Regions from separate parts of the uncultured Phascolarctobacterium sp. genome, predicted to be linked through region 2. Evidence: riboswitches for the same ligand, from Rfam matches in the RefSeq annotation. Region 2 holds a riboswitch; each other region holds the start of a gene.
What was found. Region 2 has a riboswitch for cobalamin ahead of Q4G98_RS07130 (TonB-dependent receptor). Riboswitches for the same ligand answer to the same signal wherever they lie in the genome.

Region 1: it holds a riboswitch for cobalamin, as region 2 does, so the genes downstream of both, Q4G98_RS00115 (TonB-dependent siderophore receptor) here and Q4G98_RS07130 (TonB-dependent receptor) in region 2, are expected to answer to the same signal.
Region 3: it holds a riboswitch for cobalamin, as region 2 does, so the genes downstream of both, Q4G98_RS02595 (methylmalonyl-CoA mutase family protein) here and Q4G98_RS07130 (TonB-dependent receptor) in region 2, are expected to answer to the same signal.
Region 4: it holds a riboswitch for cobalamin, as region 2 does, so the genes downstream of both, Q4G98_RS02135 (autotransporter outer membrane beta-barrel domain-containing protein) here and Q4G98_RS07130 (TonB-dependent receptor) in region 2, are expected to answer to the same signal.

Annotation. Positions count from the first base shown of each region.
Region 1 is NZ_CATWDQ010000001.1:24,133-27,521, forward strand. It holds gene Q4G98_RS00100 (radical SAM protein) at 1-812, shown strand, start outside; gene Q4G98_RS00105 (hypothetical protein) at 902-1,192, shown strand; gene Q4G98_RS00110 (MerR family transcriptional regulator) at 1,233-2,069, opposite strand; cobalamin riboswitch at 2,172-2,352, shown strand; gene Q4G98_RS00115 (TonB-dependent siderophore receptor) at 2,551-3,389, shown strand, end outside.
Region 2 is NZ_CATWDQ010000007.1:68,508-71,896, forward strand. It holds cobalamin riboswitch at 221-402, shown strand; gene Q4G98_RS07130 (TonB-dependent receptor) at 769-3,389, shown strand, end outside.
Region 3 is NZ_CATWDQ010000002.1:204,295-207,683, forward strand. It holds gene Q4G98_RS02590 (AbrB family transcriptional regulator) at 1-757, shown strand, start outside; cobalamin riboswitch at 889-1,065, shown strand; gene Q4G98_RS02595 (methylmalonyl-CoA mutase family protein) at 1,552-3,389, shown strand, end outside.
Region 4 is NZ_CATWDQ010000002.1:104,324-107,712, forward strand. It holds gene Q4G98_RS02125 (hypothetical protein) at 1-332, shown strand, start outside; gene Q4G98_RS02130 (asparaginase) at 461-1,453, shown strand; cobalamin riboswitch at 1,687-1,858, shown strand; gene Q4G98_RS02135 (autotransporter outer membrane beta-barrel domain-containing protein) at 2,009-3,389, shown strand, end outside.

The DNA.
Region 1 (3,389 bases), on a different contig from region 2:
ATGTCCAGCAAAAGAATTTGCCAGCAATTTTGCAGATCCAGACAAATGGATCCTTGATGACAGATGAAATTGCACGATATTTATTTGAAAATAAGGTTGCAATTGGCGTCAGTTTAGATGGCAGGCCCAAGGTAAATGACAAGCTGCGCCTGACAAAAGCTGGAGAAGGAGCCACCAGTGCTATTTTACACGGCTTAGAAGTTTTAAAGCGCAATAATATAGCAGTTGGTATTACCTGTGTAGTAACAGATGAAAATGTTGATGAATTGGCTGGAATAGTTGAATTTGCGTATTTTATAGGTAATATTCGCAGGATAGGCTTTGATTTGCTGCGTGGTCAGGGCAGAGGAGCAGACTTGCAGCCGCCTTCTGAAACAGCAATGCGCAGGGCTATGGAACAGGTCTATGAAAAATCACGTCAATTAGCACGTCTAACAGGTTATAAAATATATTTTGCACAGCAGGAACGCGTTAAAATACTTTGTGCTGATTCTTCCCATGAATTTGGCCATTGTTACGCAATGAACGGAGAGGCTGCTTTTGTTGATGCTAAAGGCGATATTTATGCCTGCTCTTCACTGGTTGGCAATAAGGATTTTTATATCGGTAATGTTGAAACCGGTCTGGATAATAAATTAGTGAATAAAGTGCAGGAACAGATCAGGACTTCAATGTTTTTCTGTAAGCAGTGCGAAGATTTTAAACTATGCGGCGGCGGTTGTTTTGCCCGCTGGTATGGCAGCGGCGTTAAAACGCCATATCCCAGCGAGTGCGCGCTAAAAAGAGTGTCGATAGCACAAATAAAAAAATAATTCTATCAAAGTATTTACTCTACTATAGGTATATGACATATGATGAAGACAGGGAAACCTGAAATCATATACCAAAGGAGAGATATACTATGACACACCCCAAATATGAATTGCCGAAAACACCTCATGCAGAATATCGTTACAAAATGGCGATGAAACACGTAGAAGCGGCTAAAGCAGCAGGAAAATCTGCAGAAGAGATTCATGCTATGTTCAATCAGATAATGAATTACGATATTGATAATTTACCTGATGACGCTGCACATAAAACCTATAAAATGGCTGTAGAGCATGCAAAAGCCGCACTGGCAGAAGGCCGTTCTTCCGAAGAAGCACATAAAATTTTTCAACAGGTATTGGATGCTGCCAAAGTAAAATAAAAAATACAGCTCAGAACTTTTTTTAGTCTGAGCTGTATTTTTATTTATAATCTACGGGAATCATTATTTTAGTTACATATTGCTGAGATGACTCTGTAGACCAATAATTACGTAATTGTTCTATATATAAATCACCAACTATTTCTAAAGAATTCAACTCAATAAAGTCAAAAAGTTTTTTTATTGTATGTTTGTAATTTACATGATAACCATTAGGTGTAAAAATAGAAGCGTAAAGACCTTCCGGTTTTATTTTTACGTCATTGTATTCATCGGGGTGAGAAACCGTGGTAAAAATTGAGGTTATATCTGATAATAAGCCTGCTTTCAATTTTTCATAAGGAAGGATATAACCCATTAAATATTCATTTAAAATTTCACTTACAGCAAATGGATAATTATGTTTGGCTACAAGCTTTATTTTTTCTTTCATCGAAGAATTAAGGTCAGTAAATTTGCTGACAACTATATATTCTTTTTCATGTTCTTCTAAAGTTATTCTGTCAGTTTTTATTTTTTTTACTTTTTCAAGGCGATTTATTTTTGTTTGTAAATTGAGTATATTACGACTCATAATATCTATTTGTAGTTTATATTCATTTTGCTTACTAGAAAAAAGGTTTTGCAGATCATCAATATTACGATTTTGTATGTAACTTGTTATTTTTTTTAATGGAACACCAAGTTTACGTAGATTAATAATAATATCAAAAATAAAATATTGTTCCAAAGCGTAATAACGATAACCGTTTTCTTCTATCAAAGCAGGTATAAGGATTTTATTGCGTTCGTAATAAAATAACGTTTGTTTGGAAACACCAAAAAGACCAGCGAATTCACCGATAGTAAAATAGTTTTCTGATATTTTTTCTGCCATTACTTAAAACCCCTTAAAATTTCTATTGACTCTACTATAGGTATATAGTTTAGCCTTAATCACAGTTAGTAATAAATTATTTTTAAATTATACTTCTATATACAATTGAATACTTTAACGGGTCTCTTGTCAAGAGTTAATAGAGAAACCGGTGTAAATCCGGTATGGTCCCGCCGCTGTAATGGGGAGTGAACCTTAATATGTCACTGAGAAGAAATTCTTGGGAAGGCAAGGTAAGCAATGAACCAGAGTCAGAAGAACTGCCTGTTAAAATAATTTGTATTTCCCTGCGAGAGATAGGTGGAAATATAGGAAAAGTACGTGTTTACTTGTCAGTTCTTTTCCTTTTTCCTTAAACCTTTGTCGCAGTGACAGAAGGTTTTTTCTTTTGTTTTGGCAAAAATGTTTTACGGCCTGAAAGAAAAGGGTGAAGCATTTTTTGACAGATAAAAAAGTTGTTTAGGAAAGGAATTGATGAATTGTGAAGAAAAGTTTAAGCAACAAAATTTTGATGACTTTACTGGTAAGTGGTAATGTCATCTGGGGGGGTACAGCAGTACATGCTGAAGAAGGGAAAATAAGTGAGTTTAATTTAGATCAGATTGTTGTAACTGCCGGAAGAATCGAGCAGTCAAATTTTGACTCTAATGCTAACGTTAATGTTGTTTCACGTAAGGAAATAGAAGATAAGCATTATCAAACGGTTAGTGATGCACTGCGCAGTGTTCCCGGGGTGAGCATTCAGAACTATAGCGCAACTGGTGCTAATTATTCAGCAGATTATTTGTATATAAATGGTACTAGTCATGTGCTGGTTTTAGTTGATGGTATGCGTGCAAACACCAATGGATCGACATTTAGTGTGTTTCAGCCTTCAGAAATAAGCAATATGGATAATATCGAGAGAATTGAAGTTTTAAAAGGGTCTGCGTCCACTCTTTATGGTTCAGATGCAGTTGGTGGTGTTATCAATATTATTACTCGTAAACCTGATACGGGAGTAAGCCGTAGTAAAATTTCCGCAGTTGTAGGCAGTTATGGAAAGCGAACTTATAATTTTTATAATCAGGGCATGACTAAAGCTGGATTATATTGGACTGTTAATGCACAAAAGGACAAAATGAAAGACTATAAAGATGGACATGGAAATTATACGCGCAATATGATTGACAGCGAGAGTTATGGCGTAAAAATTGGTCAGAAATTCGGTGATAAAGCAGATATTAATTTTAGCTATTCCAAATATAAATTAGACTATGGGCGTCCTGAGACTTCTTCTGATATGATGGGACCGACCATTTTCACTGGTGGTATGACTGA
Region 2 (3,389 bases):
GAGACAGAGAGTTGGAAAAACTGGTATACGCTTGTTATGCAAGTTTTTCTGCCCCTCTGCGTCAGCAGGGGGGCAGTTCTTATTTCCTGCAGGTTCAGTCATAGCCTGCAAACTCCACTCAACTCAGACCTTTGGGCGTGGTGCCGCTGGGGTGGCGGCATCCATGCTTGCGGTCATAAGTGCCGGAGTAATAAATGACGTGTCCATTGACAATTTCAAAAATGAAAAATTAGAGCTGGGTATTTTGGAATGTAGAAATCCAAAGTTTTATAGGGAAGTCCGGTGGGAATCCGGCGCTGTCACGCAACTGTATTAGGGAGCTTCAGTATCGCAGTCCTTTCACTAAGGGATGCTGGGGTAATGATCTTGAGTCAGAGTGCTGACTGGTTCTATCTTTTGAACAGCCTGCGTAGACAGACTGGGAGAAAATTTTGCAGAGATATTTAAGTTTGGCGTTTTGCCAGACAAATATTTCTGCGGACGCTATGATTATGCGCTGAAACCAGCAGCGCGGAAATTTTAGTATTTTCGACCAGAAAAGCGGAGCAGGCTGTTTGGTAAAAACAAACGCTGCACTTTCACCGAATGGACTGGTAGAAAATGCAGCGTTATTTTTTGCTGAAAGTGTCCGAATTTTACAGCGGCAGGTAAAAATGCGAGTAGTGACGCGTACTTACATACTGCTGTAAAATGACAGTTTCTAAACGATGATCATGTTTAGAAACGGCAAAACAGAAATGCTGGAATTTTTAAGTTGGTGTGGAGGATATGATGAAGAAAAATTTGAGAAGGCAAAGAACATTACAAGTATTACCGGCGGCTATTGCCTTATCGTTAGGCGTAATCGCACCGTTTGCCCCCCCCCAGTGTGCATTTGCGGCTGATATCCAAACGCAGCCTGATGGCGGTGCGCATTATATCAATGTTGGCTCAACTGTTACTGGTCAGGATACGTTTCTTGACCTTGAAAAAGGAACATCAATCAGTAATAGTGTCATTAATGAATATAAAACATTTAGGTTAGGAAATTCCAATTTCTTTTCAGTAGTATCAAAAAGAGACGGCACGACTTCAACGGTTAAGATAGTAGATCCTATGTTTAATTTTAACAAATTTTTGGCAGATGACATATCTGCACCAAGTGATGCAAATGCTGTGGCTATTAAATTACGTAACAGCGATGGTGAGTACTATTATAAAGTGCTTGGAACTAAAGATAAGGGATTTGGTTATAAGGCAGCAACGAATCCAGCTACAGGAGTACTGCTTAGTCAACTTGTTGGTATGCAAACATCAGCTGCGCAAAGTGAAATATATGGTTATCTAAAAAATGGCGAAAATGAAAAAGTTAAGGAATGGATGACTAAATATCTTCCTTGTTTGTGTTATGTTCAAATAGATGCTGCGGATTTGGAAAAGATTGAAAATTATATAGATAGTAGTTCATCAGAAGGCAATAGTCAATTAAACAATTATTTGCAAAATGATCAGTATGTTTTAAGTGGTGATGATATAGCTATTAAAGGTTCCATAGAAACTCAGTGGAACTTATTATGTAGTGGCAAACCAACAGATTCGCCAACAACATATTCTTATAGTAACAAAAAAATTGAATCGAATGCTTCTTGGCGTCCGATGGATAGGGCCATATATAAAGTTACTGTTAGTGATCAATACAAATTAGAGAATAAATATTGGGTAACAGGTAGTGGGCAAGGAGCTATACCTGCTAAGGATTCCACAAGCGGTAAGTTTCCTACTACAAATGGTACTGGTACTACTACTGATAATGGTGTTGGTAAGGATGAGCAAGGTGAAGAGAATAAAGAAGTGATAGCTAATACTTCAAGTACAGGTATTTTTACGGCTATTACTGTAGATAAACTGGAAACTGGAGCGGGCAGTATTATTGATCTAAGCTACTTAAATACCAATAATGATGACGGCATACCTTTGGTTTTACAAACAGAAAATAATAAGTTGGATGTTTCATTTGAAGATCATGATCAAAATAATATTTTGGCAAGAATTCAGTTAAATCGCGCTTTGATTGTTAATGACGCGACAATGGGGCAGAATACGACTTTTAGACTAGGTGTTTATAGTGATGGTGATTCCCGTACTAATGACACAGTGCGTATTACTAACGCTGAACAGCACGATGAGGATAGCAACGGCAAAACCAATCTCAATATCCAGTTGGGCTGGGTACCAGAGATCAAAGAAGGCAGTGCAGGAGGTTCATGGACTCCCTCGGAGAAAAATATTGAGAGACAAGTTGCTCAAAATACTTTACTGGGCATTTATAATGGAGCAGATAAATTTACAGTAACAGCACAGCAGTCAGAAATAGACGGGGTTTTTGGTACTTATTTGTTGTTGCCGGAAATTGGTCAGTATGATGATTATTATAATACCGGTGTTGAAGGCGACAAACAGGGTACAGCCTGGTATTTAAAAGGTTATACCTATGCGGATACGGGAGAGTTATCGGAAAGCGGCAAAAGTGTTTCCGAAAACAGTACGGTGCAGAATAATTTTGTCAAAGCCAATAACCTCAGCCTCTTCCGCCGCAGCGAAAACCTGCACGGCGGAAGATTGAACCGCCAGGAAGCTGGCGGTAATGGGCCCCAGCATGATGAGAGCGGACTGGCCGGCGAGCTGCGCGAGAATTTATGGGCCGATGTCTGGCACGGCAAATTTGACGCCAAGGCGGCTTATGCCCGCAGCACCAACCAGTCTTATAACGGCTTTCAGGTCGGTTATGATAAGCTGCTGAGCAAAAAATTCTATGGCGGTAAGGTCTATACCGGTTTTTATGCCAGCAAGATCGACGGCAAAAGTACCACAGCTGCAGGTAAAGGCGAGCAGGACAGCTATGGCGTAGGCGTTTACAGCAGCTGGGTGGGCGACAAAGGGCACTTTATCGACCTGGGGGTCAACGCCTTTAAACTCAAAAATGATTATCACTTTACCGGTAATACAGGCAACGGCAGCATCGGTAAGGTCAAAGGCGATAACAGCACCTGGGCTTATGGTATCGGCGCGCAGTACGGCAAGCGCAATGAACTTAGTTCTAATTGGTTCTGGGAACCTTCCGTATCTCTGTATGTGGGCCATGTGGATGAAAGCAACTATAAACTGACTAACGGCTTGGGCATACACGAGCAGGGCTATGATACTGCCATTGGCAAGTTGGGGCTGAAAGCTGGTAAGAATATCGGCGACAAAGGCAACCTCTATGCTGGCGTCAGCTGGGGACACGAGTTTGCCGGCGGGCAAAAGCTGCACCAAAGCTACGGCCCTTTAAACAGACTGGTTGAAACGGTTGGCGGCAGCGACAGCTGGTGGGAATGGAACGTGGGCGGCAAAGTAAAACTTTCGCCCAA
Region 3 (3,389 bases), on a different contig from region 2:
TGCGGTTGTCATAGCCTGGTGGACTGCCCGGCATACGTCTGCCAACCTGATCAGCTGCGTCATGGGCATCATGCCTGGCGGACTGACGCAGATGATGCTGATGTCAGAAGACGACCCGCGGGCCGACGCCAATGTCGTTGTCGTCATGCAGACCCTGCGTCTGGTAGGCGTCATCGTAGCCGTGCCATTTCTGGTGATCCATGGGCTGGGGGCCCAGGTGATCCAGGGCGGCGTCACTGTAGCGGCCACTGGCGGAATCAATTGGCTGATCATGCTGCCGCTGTCTTTTTTAGGCGCTTTTCTCGCCACAAAGTTCAATGTACCGACCCCGCGTTTGCTGGGACCGATCCTGGCGACCGCGGCCGGCTCGTACTTTTTGGGCAGCCTGCAGCCTGTGCCTGATCTGCTGATGATGGCGGCACAGGTCAGTATCGGCCTGTATATGGGCGTTATGTTGGAGCCCAAAAAACTTTCTGCCACCAGAGAATTGATGCCGTATATTTTTTGCGGCATTGTTTTGATGATCGGTGTCAGTGTCGTTGTGGCCTGGTCCCTGTCGGATCGTTATGGCTTTTCGCTGATCACGGCCTTCCTGGCCATGGCTCCGGGCGGCATTGCGGAAATGTGCCTGGCAGGCATGAGTATGGGCGAAGATGTTTCGATCATTCTCACCTATCAGCTGGTGCGGCTGCTGTTTTTAAATATCTGTGTTCCCTTAGGCATTAACCTGTATTTTAAAAATAAAATAACTGGATAAAAGCGGCCTCATACCCTGCAGTATATTGCAGCAGGGTATGAGGCCTTACTATTTATGGCAGATGATAGATAAAAAAATCTACCAAAAGGCTTGACAAAAGAAATAGTAATAAATATAATTAAGACATCAAATGAATATTGGAAGCTAAAGGTGCTCTACGGAGCTTAATAGAGAAGTCGGTGTAATCCCGACGCGGTCCCGCCGCTGTAACGAGGAGCGAACTTCAGATACCACTGGTAGCAATACTGGGAAGGTGAAGGAAGCTGTGAATCGGAGTCAGAAGAACTGCCTTAGCCACCATCGCTGATTGACCTGCGAGAGACGGGGAGGAGATGCTGCAGAGTTCGTATTTTGGGTAAATACGAAGTGCGAATCTTTTGCTATGAATTTCTGACCGTTTTTCTTAATATTATTTTAAGAAAACGGTTTTCTGTTTTTCTGCGCCCTACGCGCGCATTGAGGTCGAAGTGTGATGGCTAGACCTCGGGATTAAGGTCAGCCATCAGTGGATATATTTATTTGTGACAGGACTGGAACACCCTGTCAGGTTTATTGCCATTCTCAAGTTCTTTTGTATAAGAACCTTCTTTTCCTTTGCCTGCGTAGGGGTGCGCGGCAAAATAACCATCACAAAAACAGTGGTGGTTTATTTTTTTAGGAAAAGAGACACTTAACAGATGCAGTTTAGGTAGGAGATACTCGAACCACTCTGCGATACGTAAGTAAGCAAAATACAGGAGGTGAATGGTTTTACTGCCCCGGCACAGAAAATAATCAATGAAAGGATGCCGTATATGGAACAAGATAAAAACCTTACAGCAGAGCTTCACAAGGAAGAAGCTTCAGAAACAGCTTTTTCTCCAGTGACATTTGATGAATTTACGCCGCCGTCCTATGAGGAATGGAAGCAAGAAGTAGTTACTGCTCTTAAAGGCGGTTCTTTTGAAAAAAGTATGTTTACCAAAACTTATGAGGGCATCACCCTGAATCCCATTTACAGATTAGAGGATCAGGAAAAGATCACCCACAATAAAACCTATCCCGGTATGGAAAGCAACCTGCGTGGTGCCAATGCCGGCGGGTACATCCATAAAGTCTGGACGATAGCCCAGGAATGTGATGGCAAAACTCCTGCCGAAGCCAATGAAATGGTCAAATACGAACTCTTGAAAGGAACCACCGCTGCCAGCGTCGCTTTAGACACCGCGACCCGTAAAGGCTGCGACCCTGACAAAGCAGAAGAAAAAGACGTTGCCGACATCGGCGTTTCCCTGGCTACCGCGGCAGACGTAGAAAAACTGCTCGACGGCGTCGATCTGGAAAAATTTGAGATCGACATTTACGCCGGCGCTTCCAATATCGCTCTTTTGGCAGCTGTTGCTGCTGCCTGCGATAAAAAAAGCCTGCCCCTTACCAAACTGCATGGCGCTATCACCGCCGATCCTATTGGGGAACTTGCTTTGGATGGCGCATTAGTTCGTCCATTGGACGAATATTATGACGAAATGGCACACAGCATTGCCTGGGCTGAAAAAAATGCTCCGCAGCTGAGAACAGTAGTAGTCAATACCGATGTTTATCACAACGGCGGCGCTAACGACATTCAGGAAGTAGCCTACGCCATGAACGAAGCAGTAACCTATATGCGCGCTATGGAACGCCGCGGCATCGACATCAACGCCTTCTGCCGCCACCTGCGTTTCCATTTCAGCATCGGCGCCAATTTCTTTATGGAGATCGCCAAACTGCGCAGCCTGAAAATGGTTTGGGCACAAATCGTTAAAAGCTGCGGCGGTGACGAAGAAGCACAAAAGATCAATCTTTATGTCAGCACTTCCACCTTCTGCCAGACTAAATACGATCCTTATGTAAACCTGCTGCGTGCGGCTACTCAATCCTTCTCCGCCGTTGTCGGCGGTATGGACGGCATGTATGTCAAACCCTTTGACCATTGCATCCGCCCCAGCGACGTGTTCTCACGCCGTATTGCCCGTAATATCCAGATCATGGAGCAGCATGAATTCAACTTTATTCAGCCGATCGATCCTTCCGGCGGCAGCTGGTATATCGAACCCCTGACCGAAGAATTTACGGAAAAAACCTGGGCTAAATTCCAGGAGATCGAAAGCCATGGCGGCTTGCTGGCAGCACTTGAAAGCGGTAAAGTACAGGCTGCGATCAAAGAGATTCTGGAAGACCGTTTCAAAAACCTCGCCACCAGAAAAGACCGTGCGGTTGGCAATAACATGTATCCTAACATGACCGAAGAACTTTTGGAAGTGCCTGAAGTAGATTTCGCTGGAATCCTGAAAGCACGTAAAACTGATTTGGAAGTCAACGTCAAAGTACGTGATAACGCTTATGTTGAAGCTGTACTCAGCGATCTTGGCAAACGTGATGCCAGTGAACTGGGTTCCTTGATCGCTGATGCTGAAAAAGCATTGCTGGCTGGCGCGACGATGGGCGAGATCTCAGCAGCCCTTACCGGCAGCGCTCAGGGCGAAAAAGTGGAAGCTATCGCTCCGCACCGCTGGACTGAACGCTATGAAGAACTGCGCATGCGCACAGAAAGCTTTGTTGCTAAAACCGGCGAAAATGTTAAAATTTTCCTGGCCAACATGGGTCCGATCCC
Region 4 (3,389 bases), on a different contig from region 2:
TCCTGCCGGCAGTTTTCGGGATCATCTGTGTCTTGATGACGCTGCATCCGCCGCAATTCATGGGCGTTATGGTCTGGATAGGTATTTCCGGCGTTGCCTCTGCTACTTTGGCGCCGATGCTGATCGCTATTATCTGGCCCGAACGGATCAATGCTACTGCGGCTATCTGGGGGGCTATTGCCGGTGAGGCAACTTATATGATCGTCTATCTGTTTACCAATATCGAAAAAAGCGTTATGGCAGCCGGCGCCTGGGGGCTGATCGTCAGCTTCGCCGTTATGTGGCTGCTGTCGACCAACAATAAAAAACAGCCGCAGCTGGCAGAAAAATGATTTGAAGCAAAGGATGTGATGTAAATGTTGTGGGCAAGTCCGATGTTAACAGTTTGGGCTATAGGCTGTGTTTTGACGCTTATAGTTTCATATATCCTTTTAGAAAAATGGTATTAAGGCAGGTGTAAATGATGAGAAAACCAAAAGTAGTAATTCTTGGTACCGGCGGCACGATCGCCGGCAAAGCTGGTTCCAACACGGAAATGACAGGCTATCAGGCAGGTGAACTGGGTATCCAGACCCTGATCGACGCTGTGCCGGAAATGCTGGAAGCGGCGGACGTTACTGGCGAGCAGTTCTGCAATATCGGCAGCTTTGATATGACCAGTGATATCTGGCTGAGCCTGAGCCGCCGCGTCAACGAACTTCTGCAGCAGCAGGATGTCGACGGCGTTGTGATCACACATGGTACGGATACGCTGGAAGAAACTGCATATTTTCTGAACCTGACTGTCAAAAGCAGTAAACCGGTGGTTTTAGTCGGCGCTATGCGCCCAGCTACGGCAATGAGTGCGGACGGCCCGGTGAATCTGCTGAATGCAGTTACTTTAGCCGGCTCGCAGGAGGCGGCAGGTAAGGGCGTTTTGATTGCGATGAACGATCAGATCAATGGTGCCCGTGATGCGACTAAGACTAATACGACGCATATAGAAACTTTTAAATCCTGGGAACTGGGTTATTTAGGGTATTTTCAAAATGGCCGGCCTGTCTTTTATAAAACAAGTTTGCGCCGGCATACGGCGGCAGCAGAATTCGATGTCAGCAAGGTGACTGCTTTGCCGCGGGTCGATATTATTTATCTGCACGTAAACTGTGATGCTGTTTTAGCGCAGGCAGCAGTTGCGGCTGGGGCACAGGGGTTAGTCGTTGCGGCTTTTGGTCACGGGAACCTGCATATCGATATGAAGCCTGCCCTGATCAAGATCGCCCAAAGCGGCATCCCCGTAGTACGCAGCACCAGGGTTGGCAACGGTATCGTCAGCCGTATTGCGACAGACGATGAAAATAAATTCATTGTTGCTGACAGTCTTAATCCGCAGAAAGCGAGAATCCTTTTACAGCTGGCGCTGCTGACGACTAAGGCGCCGCAGGAAATCCAAAGAATGTTTAATGAATATTAAGAGTTGATAACAAAACACCGTCTGCGTATGCAGGCGGTGTTTTGTCGTTATAGCTTAATAAAATCAAGGTCTTTATACTATGCTTAGTTAATGGGCGCAGCGTCAGGCGTCGTCCGTTCGATGCGGACGAACGCTTGACAGGGGGGGACTTAATGATAGAATTGAGAATGAAATTATAATTTATTCTTAAAAATATAAATTATCACTAATTAAATGGTAATAATATTTAAAAATATAAATACGAAAAATCGGGTGCAGTAATGCTTAATAGAGAAACAGGTGTAAAACCTGTGCTGTCCCGCAGCTGTAATGCAGAGCGAGTCTTAAAATGTCACTGGGAAACCGGGAAGGCAAGATAAGCGATGAAGCAGAGCCAGAAGAACTGCCCGATTTTGACGCTGTAAAATTCCTGCGATAGACGGGATGGCGCAATTTATTTGACGCTTTTCTGTATCTGTGTGCAGAAGAGCGTTTTCTTTTTGTTTCCATGAGCTTGCGCTTTGGAATAGAGAATCAAAGATATCTGGTGAGGAAAATATTTTAAGGGGGACAAAAATGCAGAAACAGAAACAAAAGAAATTGGGACAGGCGGTCATGCTGGCTTTGGCCATCAGCGCTGCTTATCCATTAGCGGCTTACGGACAGGAGCAGCCGGAAAAAGTTGAAAAGGATTACGGTGTCATCAAGATCACTGCCACTCAGGAAGCTCTTGACGAAAAGATCCATCTGGTAGGCGGCAAGCAAAATGTTGACCTGAACTTTAACGGGAAGAATGAGAACATTATCGGCGCCATGGGCGCGGCCGGGGCGGGCAGCGTGCTCAATATCAACGGCAACGCCACTACTACCATTGGCAAGGAAAACGGCAAAGACGACGACCTTATGTACGGCAAGATGGATTATCCTGACAAAGATCATCAACCGGCCCATTATGAAGGTGATTTGAAAATCAAAGACCTGGCTTTGGTAACGGCTATGAATGGCGGTGTAGTCAATATTACCGGCGGCTCCATGAACCTTGACCTGCTGTACGCCCGCAACGGCAGTGATGACGCCAATAATCCCGTTTCGGTGATCAATGTGAACTTGACCGGCGATCTGATCGGCGGCGACAGCAAGGTGGTTTTGGGCACGTATCAGGAGGATTTTCTGCGTCAGCTTGGCGGCGTAGGCTATAAATACTATACGGGCGACGTTATTGCTAGGCGTCAGGCCGAGATCAATATCAAGGCCAATAATGTGAGTTTGAATAATGTCAAGTCTACTACGGACGCTGCCATTACGATCGTGGCCCAGAATGATCTGGATATCAAAACGCTGCTGGTGCATCATGACGCTACCGGCAAGGTGACCGGCAAAAATGTCACTATCGGTTCCGTAGGAAGCGTCAACGGCGGAGTTCAGATTGACATCGGCGACATCCGGACTCAGCAGGTCACTATCGGCGCTGTGGGTATGATCGGTTCCAGCAGTGAAAGATTCGGTGATGCAGCTGTAGCCAATATTTTTTCTGAGGGTAATATTACTTTAGGCGGGTTCTGCACCGCCAATGGCGCTACAGAGGCTTCGGGAAATGACGGCACCATCAACAGTGTCAGCCAAAGCTTTAACCTGAACGGGGATGTAAAATTAGAAAACGGCCTTTTAAACGTCAATGCGGAAAAGATAGTTTTTGACAGTAAAAAGATCTCTATCAGCAAGAACGGCGCCATCAAAATGCAGGCCCGGGAGATCGGCGGGTCTTTGGGCGAGATCTATTTTTTTGACGAGGCTGGTAAAAATAAAGAAGGAACTATGGAATTGCAGGCCGGCGGCAAAGGTGATCTGAATATTACTAAAATTGAACAGAATAGTGGCAATTATGTTACCAGCATCACTGGGGTTGATAAACTGACGGTGGCTAAAAATATTGATTTAGATAATGCTGATTATAATG